Regions from separate parts of the Erwinia sp. 1181_3 genome, predicted to be linked through region 2. Evidence: predicted binding sites of a transcription regulator. Region 2 holds the regulator's gene; each other region holds the start of a gene.
The links. The regulator CRP, encoded in region 2, controls carbon source genes, mostly activating them, when cyclic AMP is high. The targets are predictions, from matches to a motif close to ATGTGANNNNNNTCACAT.
Positions count from the first base shown of each region.

Region 1 (3,283 bases), on a different contig from region 2:
TTCATACGCTTACCGGTGAGTTGATCGCTATCGATCTGAGCTACCGGCCGCAGCCCCAGGCCGTCACCGGCCTGTCAGGGGCTGTTCTTACGTCTCTGTCGCCACAGGAGCGGTTGTTAAATCAGTTGCTGATCGTTGAAGAGTATGCGGACTATTTTCGTCAGCACGGCTTGCTGTGTAGTGTCGCCATTGATTTTCAACTGGCTCGTGCCGTCACCGAGTCATCGTTTATTCAGCAAATCCTCAGCCAGCTGCCTTTTGTGCGGCTGAAACTGTCGGAAGATTTTCCCAATCTGCATGATGGCATGAATAATCCGCTGTTGCGGACCTTGATTGAGCAACTGAATATTATCTGGCTTGATGACCTGGGCGCAGGCGATGCCAATCTCAACGCACTGCAGTCGAACATGTTTGAAGCGGTGAAACTTGATCGGCAGTTTTATCTCGAAAACGTCGATAAACCGTTTTTTACCGTACTGATTAACCATATTCGTCAGTACACCAATCGGGTGATTGTTGAAGGCGTGGCCGGAGATGGGCAACTGGAGACATTGCGTAACAGCAAAATCTGGGGCGTGCAGGGTTATTTCAGCCCGGCACTGACACTGGAAAATCTGGATCACAGTGACGGTCAGCGCTGTGAAAATTTGTAGCCTCGCTGTGGCAAAGACCCCAGCGATGGCTCAATCAATAGCAACGGATCAGACGGCTTTGTAGCTGTGCAAACGGTTCATGGCCTTCAGTTTGTCTTCTTTTAACCATACCTCAGTACAACGCGCGGCTTCATCGATAGCGTTATCAATCAGGGTCTGTTCCGCAGCCTGGGGTTTGCCCAAGACAAATCCTACCACTTTGTTACGGTCGCCCGGATGACCAATGCCAATGCGCAGACGATGGAAGTCCAGGTTGTTACCCAGTTTGCTAATAATATCTTTCAATCCGTTATGCCCTCCGTGCCCCCCTCCCTGTTTAAACTTCGCCACGCCAGGAAGCAGGTCGAGCTCGTCATGCGCCACCAGAATTTCTTCAGGGGCAATGCGATAAAAAGTGGCCATAGCCGCTACGGCTTTCCCGCTGAGGTTCATAAACGTGGTGGGGACCAGCAGGCGCACGTCTTCGCCGCCAATATTGAGGCGCGCGGTATACCCGTAAAATTTGCTCTCTTCTTTTAACGACTGATTATGGCGTTCAGCCAGCAAGTCAACATACCATGCACCGGCATTGTGGCGTGTGGCGGCGTATTCAGCGCCGGGGTTGGCAAGGCCAACAATCAGTTTGATGCTGCTCACGAGTAGATTTTCCTGAAACGTGCGGGGTGAAAAACGGCTAGTTTACTGAAGCGGTTGCGATAACTCAAAGATCTGCGCGCATTGTGATGAAAATCACAATGGTTGAGCAGAGTGATAATACGTTTTCTATATAAAAACAGTCTGTTAGTCGTAAAGTTTTGTCAAAATATAAGCGATAAATGTGATCGCAGACTCATCAGAGCAGTTAAAGATTGCCTAGACTGATCGCATCTGGCAACGGAGTTTGCCTTTTTACACTGACTGGAGGTGCGCAATGAAACGTAAACATACACATGTACTGGGTAACACCCTGATGGTGCTGGGCCTGGTGGTGATGATTGGCGGGGTAGGTTACTCAGTGGTGAATCAAATACCGCAGTTCCACTTACCGCAGTTTATGGTGCATGGTGCACTCGGCAGTATCTTTATCGGTGCGTTGCTGTGGCTGGCGGGGGCGAGAATCAGCGGGCGTGAGAAAATTGCCGATCGCTATTACTGGGTGCGTCACTGCGGCGAAAAACGCTGCCGTCACGGTTCCAGTCAGCAGCACAATCGTTAATCCTGAATCGGAAACACACCCGGTGTGTTTCCGGATTTAACTGGCTAAAATACCCCTGACATCCTCATGATTTACGGCCCCAAAGGTTTTGACCTGGTTTCTGCCTGCGGCCTTCGCCTGATATAACGCATCATCTGCCGCCGCCATCAAGCTGTCGATAGCATCACGGTCTGGCTGGCAGCTTGCCACGCCAATGCTGACACTATAGCTCACGTTCTCGGGGCAAGATCGCTCCACTACTTTGCGGATACGTTCGGCTACCTCCACACATTCCCTCTCTGCGCACATGACAACGGCGGCAAATTCTTCCCCGCCGAGACGCGCAAAATAGCTGTCAGCGGGTAACTGGTGCGCCACCTGTTGGCAAAAATCGGTCAGCACCCGGTCACCTTGCGAGTGACCATAGCGATCGTTAATCGATTTAAAGTGGTCGAGGTCAAACAGCATCACCGATAAGGGCTGCCTGCTGCAACTCCAGCTGGCGGTCAGCTGAGCCGTTTTTTCAAACAGTGCGCGGCGATTCCAAACCCCGGTTAGCGGATCGAGCAGTGACGCCTGACGGTAGATAATCTGCGTACGCTCATTCACCATCGCCATCATGGTAAAACTCAGGCCAATCACCACCAGGATCGACTCCAGAATGACATACACCGAGAAGGTTGAGCCGCCGATGGCACCATGTACCGGGTTAGGGATCCCGCCGTCCAGTAACACCCGCAGGATATTAAAGCCAAGGTGGATACCCAGCAGCAGCTGGGCGGGCCACCAGGTTATCGGAAGCAGGGTGCGTGAACGATGCAGTTCATACAGCATCGCCGAGGTATAGATAATACACAGCAGGCTGCTGGCCAGAATCCGCATGGGTAGCGAGGTGTAGAAAGAGGGGAACAGGCAGAGTACCGCCCATACCACCATCCCGGGCAGCCACAGCCAGCCACCTCGCGCCCCGCGCAGCGCACGGAATGCATTCAGTTGCAGGCCGTAGGCGCACATGATCAGCAGATTTCCCACCACTATCGGCAGAAAGATAAAGCCTGAGCTACGCAGGCTGCTGAGGCCGACAGCGACAATGCTCAACAACAAAGAGAGACAGTTAAACCCCAGTACTCTGCTGTACTGCGCTCCGCGCCACGCGAACACCATGATAATGCTGAGAAAAGCCAGCACATAGAGTTCACAGACAAACAGCGTATAAACATCGAGTACCATTTTAGGATTATTCCTGGATAAGCTATCAGAGCAAAATATCACTAATGAATACTTACCAACAGGGGGGCTGAACCGTTACAGTAAAAAAATTAATATGAACTCAGGAAAGTGGCCTGGGCGCAGGCACCAGACAGCGCCAGATGGCCACGGCACAAAGCAATGTCACGACCATCAGGACCAGCAGTAACTGGTGAAAAGCGGTCTCTGCCAGCGGCAGAAGATCCGG
Region 1 is NZ_VTDE01000004.1:508,732-512,014, reverse strand. It holds gene FY046_RS14335 (EAL domain-containing protein) at 1-653, shown strand, start outside; gene pth (aminoacyl-tRNA hydrolase) at 702-1,289, opposite strand; gene ychH (stress-induced protein YchH) at 1,564-1,848, shown strand; gene FY046_RS14320 (diguanylate cyclase) at 1,885-3,057, opposite strand; gene FY046_RS14315 (MFS transporter) at 3,158-3,283, opposite strand, start outside.
Region 1: pth (aminoacyl-tRNA hydrolase) is a predicted target of CRP. The motif match lies at 1,371-1,388, and genes of this name have one in related genera.

Region 2 (3,283 bases):
GCCGTAAAACTTGCGGATAAACAGATAGCTCACCAGGGTAATCAGTAGCATCACCAGCAGCACCCAGGATTCCGGGGCATGTAAACCGAGCGTGGCAGCGGCAATGGCCAACCCGGCCAGCGTTCCCAGCGCCCTGTGCTGGATACGTACCCGAGTAGCGCTGTAACCGTTGAGGCTGACAAACATCACCGTCATCAGTATCCAGTAAGGCTTCGGCAGATTGAAGAACAGGGCCAGTGAACTGGCGAAGGTCAGCATGACTGCATAGCGTGCGGCGGTGCGCAGGGCAGAGGATTTCAGCGACAGATAACTCTTCAACGCAGGAAACAGCGGCAGGCGGCGCTGGCGGTCCGCCATCAGGTCGCGACGGTACAACGGGTGCTGGGTGCGTAGCACGCGGGCGATACGGCTGAAGTGATAATAGCAAAAGTTGCCAACCGGATTATCGGGGTGCTGACGGGATATTTTTTCCAGTGCCTGAAGCGGTTTTTCCATCGTGAAACGTTCAGGGAAGCGGTGATAGAGGATATCGTCAGCCAGTACCCGCAGGCGTGTGGCAATGGTCTGCGCATTCCAGCGGATCACCGCCTCGGCGTGGCTCTGCTCTACCAGCTTCTGTACTTCCTCGGGCTGATGCAGGCTGACGGCGATATGTTCCTGTAGATCGAGGGCGACCTGAAATGCGCGCGTCAGTCGCTGATAATGGTCGCGATTGGCGGCCAGCATATGCATTTGCTGGTAACAGGTGTTAATCAGATCGACGGCTTTCTGTTGGCGGACCAACAGGGGAGGCAGGGCGGTTTGGGGATCGGTCAACTGGGTTAGCAGACTGTATTTCGCTTCGCAGTAATCAGCCAGTTCATGATAGAGCAGACTGAGGGTTTCGCGCATCGGCTGCTCTTTCCACAGCCAGAACCAGAACCAGTTAAACGCGCCATACCAGACGGTACCGAGAATGAACAATAGCGGCGGCTGCCACATGGGCATGCGTCCGGCCAGACTGAGGGTGAAAATGGCGGCAATCAGCGATGCCGGTAGCAGACGACCGTGCAGCGGACTGATTTCACCGGTGACGCCAAGCAGCAGTGCCATGACCAGCAGGATCACGGGCAGTGGCACCTCTTCTGCCCCGGCGTACTGAATCAAAAAGCTACTGAAAGCAAACAGGCAACCGCCTACGATCAGACGTTTGAAGAAGCGTTTGTGTGGAGTATCAAGACCGGCATTGTTACAACAGGCGGGGACTAATGAGAACAGCAGGCCGTTTTGCAGGTTGCCGAGCATCCAGCCGATCGCCACGGGTAAACACAGCACCAGTGTTTGCCTGAGTGCGTAGTTAACTTCGGGGTGATAGATAATTCTCCGCCACATGAGCCACACCAAATAAAAACGGCGCGACTGGGCGTCGCGCCGTGGGTTCAGAGCCGGTTAACGTGTTCCGTAAACAACAATGGTTTTACCATGTGCTGAGATCAGGTTTTGATCTTCCAGCATTTTCAGAATACGACCCACCGTTTCGCGGGAGCAGCCGACGATCTGGCCGATCTCCTGACGGGTGATTTTGATCTGCATCCCATCCGGGTGCGTCATGGCATCCGGTTGTTTCGCCAGATTCAACAACGTTTGGGCAATGCGTCCGGTCACATCAAGGAAAGCTAAATTACCCACTTTCTCTGATGTGACTTGCAGGCGACGCGCCATCTGTGAAGACAGGCGCATCAGGATGTCAGGATTCACCTGAATCAACTGACGGAATTTTTTGTAGGAAATTTCAGCCACTTCACAGGCTGTTTTCGCACGTACCCATGCACTGCGCTCCTGACCTTCTTCAAAGAGGCCCAGCTCGCCAATGAAGTCGCCCTGATTGAGGTAGGAGAGGATCATCTCTTTGCCTTCTTCATCCTTGATTAACACCGCTACTGATCCTTTAACGATGTAATAGAGGGTTTCCGCCTTCTCACCCTGATGAATCAGAGTGCTTTTGGATGGATATTTGTGAATATGGCAATGTGACAGGAACCATTCGAGTGTAGGGTCTGTTTGCGGTTTGCCGAGAACCATTCGCTGTTATCCTCTGTTGTAATCGTGCCTAAATATACCCTGTATTCGGCGTGCTGCAGATGCGTTGCCGCTGGCCTGAAGCGCGAAATATTTTTGGGTATCAGGGGATGTATCCCTGCCAGGCGTTGAAATATTCAAGCGTTCCCATAGGGAAATTATACGGGCCTCTGTTAAGAGCATGGCTCGTGCTGTCGTCCCGTTTTTACCGTGCATTGTTATGCCAGTAAAATATTGCAGCTTCGTTTGTAGCACAGCTTTACAAGACTGTCTTCTGTTGTCTCGCTTCAGCATAGTTCGAAAAAGGCAACGTTGCCGTTTTTGTGAGTGCAGCGTACTCTGCGGTAACTGAATCAATGAGAGGATTTTGTGATGCAAGCACGAGTTAAGTGGGTTGAAGGGATGACGTTTTTGGGAGAATCCTCATCCGGCCATCAGATTTTGATGGATGGCAACGCGGGGGATAAAGCACCCAGCCCGATGGAGATGGTGCTGATGGCTGCCGGGGGATGCAGTGCGATTGATGTGGTGTCTATTCTGCAGAAAGGCCGTCACGATGTCGCCGACTGTGAAGTTAAATTGACCTCGGAACGTCGTGAAGAGGCACCGCGTATTTTCACCCATATTAACCTGCACTTTATTGTCAGCGGCAAGGCGTTAACGGATAAAGCCGTTTCACGTGCGGTCGACCTCTCTGCGGAGAAATACTGCTCGGTGGCGATTATGCTGGGGAGCGCGGTGAAAATGACGCACAGCTATGAAGTGACAGATCTGACCTGAAGCTGGTTTCTTATGGGTAACGATGTTCGTTGTCGTTACCCACAGCTGACAGAACGTAGCGTACACATCCTGCTATTCCTCTCTCTACCCGCATTTCACGCCACGGCAGGCGAATAACATCAGCGGTATATTTCCCTCGTTCTACATTCCTTTCTTAATTTGCTGCAGGCTGGCGAAACAACAGCTGAATGTCCGGCGTTTGCCCATGATTCTCTGTTGCTGCCTGGTCTGCCGTTGTCAGATTTAATCAACCAGGAGTCATGATGACTATCGAGACGCTGATTCAGGATGTCACACCAAAGGTGCTGCAATGGCGGCGGCATATTCACGCGAATGCCGAACTCTCTTTCCACGAGCATGGCACCGCAGACTATGTTGCCGCTGAACTGGCAAAGTTTGGCCCATTAACACTTAGTCGCCCGACGCCAAATAGCGTACTGGCTGA
Region 2 is NZ_VTDE01000005.1:23,883-27,165, reverse strand. It holds gene FY046_RS14645 (YccS/YhfK family putative transporter) at 1-1,371, opposite strand, end outside; gene crp (cAMP-activated global transcriptional regulator CRP) at 1,429-2,061, opposite strand; gene FY046_RS14635 (OsmC family protein) at 2,431-2,838, shown strand; gene FY046_RS14630 (amidohydrolase) at 3,099-3,283, shown strand, end outside.

Region 3 (3,283 bases), on a different contig from region 2:
GGCTCGCTGGCCGTTGATGATGAAGGCGTACCGGGGCAGTACAATGTATTGATTGAAAACGGTATTTTGAAAGGCTACATGCAGGATAAACTCAATGCGCGTCTGATGGGCGTGGCGCCTACCGGGAATGGTCGTCGTGAGTCTTATGCACATCTGCCGATGCCGCGTATGACCAATACCTATATGCTGGCAGGCAAGTCGACCCCGCAGGATATTATCGAAAGCGTGGAGTACGGTCTGTATGCGCCGAACTTCGGCGGTGGTCAGGTGGATATTACCTCGGGTAAATTTGTTTTCTCCACCTCTGAAGCTTATCTGATTGAAAACGGTAAGGTGACGAAGCCGGTGAAAGGCGCAACGCTGATCGGTTCCGGTATTGAAGCGATGCAACAGATTTCAATGGTGGGTAATGACCTGGCGCTGGATAAAGGCGTTGGCGTCTGCGGTAAAGAGGGCCAGAGCCTGCCTGTTGGCGTGGGTCAGCCTACGCTGAAGCTGGATAAACTCACCGTCGGTGGTACCGCCTGACGTTGACCCAGGGCGAGGCGTGCCTCGCCCCTACGGTTTCTGCTTTCTGCATAGTGTGCGTTATGTGCGAAACTCCTGATAAATCTCCGCCACCTTATCGAAATACGCGATCAAATAGTTAATGCACACCTGCACCTTTAGCGGCAATTTGTCTTTCTGGGTGTATACCGCATAGACCGGGCGCGGCACCGATTGATAATGCGCGAACAGGATTTCCACTTTCCCGGCATTAATCTCATCAATAATCCACATCAGCGGCACATAGGCGATACCGGTGCCGGATTTCAGCCAGCGGATCAGTGTCTGTGAGTCATTGGTGGCAAAGCGGCCCTGAGGCGAGAGACGAATCGATGTGCCTTCCGGTGAGGTCAGCTCAAAGTCGTTATCCACGCGTACGCTGTATTCGAGCCACGAAAAGTTGCTGATGTCTGACGGTTTTTCCGGCGTCCCATTCTGCGCGAGATAGCTTTTCGCGGCACATACCACCATCGGCATGGAACCCAGCCGCGTTGAAAACAGACTGGAATCCTGCAATGCACCAACACGGATCACCAGGTCCAGCCCGTCCGCGATAAGATCCGGTGCCGGAATTCCCGTCACCAGGTTAACGGTCAGTCCCGGATACTCCTTCAGCATCTCTTCGGTCATCGGGGCCAGTAAATTCTGCGACATGGTAGAAGAACTGCCGATGCGCAGTGTGCCAACCGGCGTATTATTAAATGCCCACAGTTGTTCATGCACCTGCTGCGCCTCCGACATCATGCGACGGCAGCCCTGAAAGTAGATCTTACCGGCCTCGGTCAGCCCCAGGCTGCGCGTACTACGATTAAGCAGCTTCACCTGGAGTTCATTTTCCAGCCTGGCGACAATCTGGCTAACGGCCGATACACTTAACTGCATCTGTTGTGCTGCTGCGGTAAATGAACCCAGTTCAACGACTTTGGCGAAAACGGTCATGCCCTTCAGTCTTTCCATTATTAACCCTGGCTTAAAAGTGATTTAGATCACATTTGGTAGATAACTTATAGTCAGGCGCGTTACTATAGTCATGTCAGGTTATCGACCTGTCGCCCCGCGTGTGACAAATGCTGCCCCTGAATAGACTATTATTCAATTGGCTTTGGTGCTGATTAGCGTCTGACTGTCTCCCTGTCAGCTGATCACCTTTTGCATACATATCTCTCAGTAAACCCTGAGAGGAGCGGGTTGTGGCAGCGAATTACCTGGTACAGTATCAACAAGGATAAATGATGAGTGTACTTCCGGTTGTCGTGGTGTTCGGGATGTCATTCCCACCCATTTTTTTTGAAATAATTGTGTCGCTGATCGTGTTCTGGCTGGTCCGCCGTCTGATCACGCCGACCGGGATCTATGATCTGGTCTGGCATCCGGCACTGTTTAATACTGCATTGTACTGCTGCCTGTTCTATCTGGTATCCCGATTGTTCGTCTGAGGTCATAGTGAAAGCTCTAACAAGAAAAATTGCCCGTTTCGCCATTACCCTGCTGCTGGTGATCATCGCGATTGTCCTGATTTTCCGCGTCTGGGTGTTTTATACCGAATCCCCGTGGACGCGTGACGCCAAATTCACCGCTGATGTTGTGGCGATTGCGCCTGATGTCAGCGGCCTGATCACCGACGTTCGCGTCCGTGATAACCAGCTGGTGCAGAAAGACCAGGTGTTGTTCACCATCGACCAGCCGCGTTACCAGAAAGCGCTGGAAGAGGCGGAAGCGGATGTTGCCTACTACCAGGCGGTGCTGAGTGAAAAGCGCCGTGAAGCTGCGCGTCGTAATCAGCTAGGCATCTCGGCCATGTCGCGTGAAGCGATTGACCAGGCCAACAGTGATTATCAAACCACGGAACACCAGCTGGCGAAAGCCGTCGCCACCCGGGACCTGTCGAAGCTGGACCTGGAACGTACCACGGTAAAAGCACCCGCAGCGGGCTGGATCACCAACCTGAATGTTTACACGGGTGAGTTTATTACCCGCGGTTCAACGTCGGTGGCGCTGGTGAAGCAGAACTCCTTCTATGTGCTGGCCTACCTGGAAGAGACCAAACTGGATGGCATCCGTCCGGGTTATCGTGTCGAAATTACACCGCTGGGCAGCAACCATGTCCTGCATGGCTCGGTCGACAGTGTGGCCGCTGGTGTAACCAACAGCAGCAGTACGGTTGATGGTAAAGGGATGGCGACGATTGACTCCAACCTTGAGTGGGTACGTCTGGCACAGCGTGTGCCGGTGCGAATTCACCTTGACCAGCAGCCGGGTAACCTCTATCCGTCGGGTACCACGGCGACCGTAGTGGTCACAGGCGCGCAAGACCGTCAGGATAAAGATATGTCACCGCTGATGAAGCTGATGCATCGCCTGCGCGAGTTTGGTTGAGGCGGGGCGAATGATGCAGTGGTATCGTCTGCGCTTTCCCATCAAACTGACTTTTGCCATTTTACTGGCGCTGTTTGTCGGCTTTGAATTTAACCTGGAAACTCCGCGCTGGGCGGTGATGACGGCAGCTATCGTTGCCGGGGGCACCGCTTTTGCCGCCGGGGGTGACCCCTTCTCCGGTGCGTTGCGCCATCGCGGCATGTTGCGCATTATCGGCACCTTTATTGGCTGCATTGCTGCCGTGGTGATCATGGTGGCCACCATTCGTGCGCCCGTGGTGATGTTGCTGCTGTGCTGCATCTGGGCGGGTGTCTGCGTGTGGGTTTCTTCACTGATGAAGGTGGAAAACTCTTATGCACTG
Region 3 is NZ_VTDE01000003.1:717,153-720,435, reverse strand. It holds gene tldD (metalloprotease TldD) at 1-528, shown strand, start outside; gene aaeR (HTH-type transcriptional activator AaeR) at 589-1,503, opposite strand; gene aaeX (p-hydroxybenzoic acid efflux pump operon protein AaeX) at 1,779-1,982, shown strand; gene aaeA (p-hydroxybenzoic acid efflux pump subunit AaeA) at 1,990-2,922, shown strand; gene aaeB (p-hydroxybenzoic acid efflux pump subunit AaeB) at 2,936-3,283, shown strand, end outside.
Region 3: aaeR (HTH-type transcriptional activator AaeR) is a predicted target of CRP. The motif match lies at 1,521-1,538, and genes of this name have one in related genera.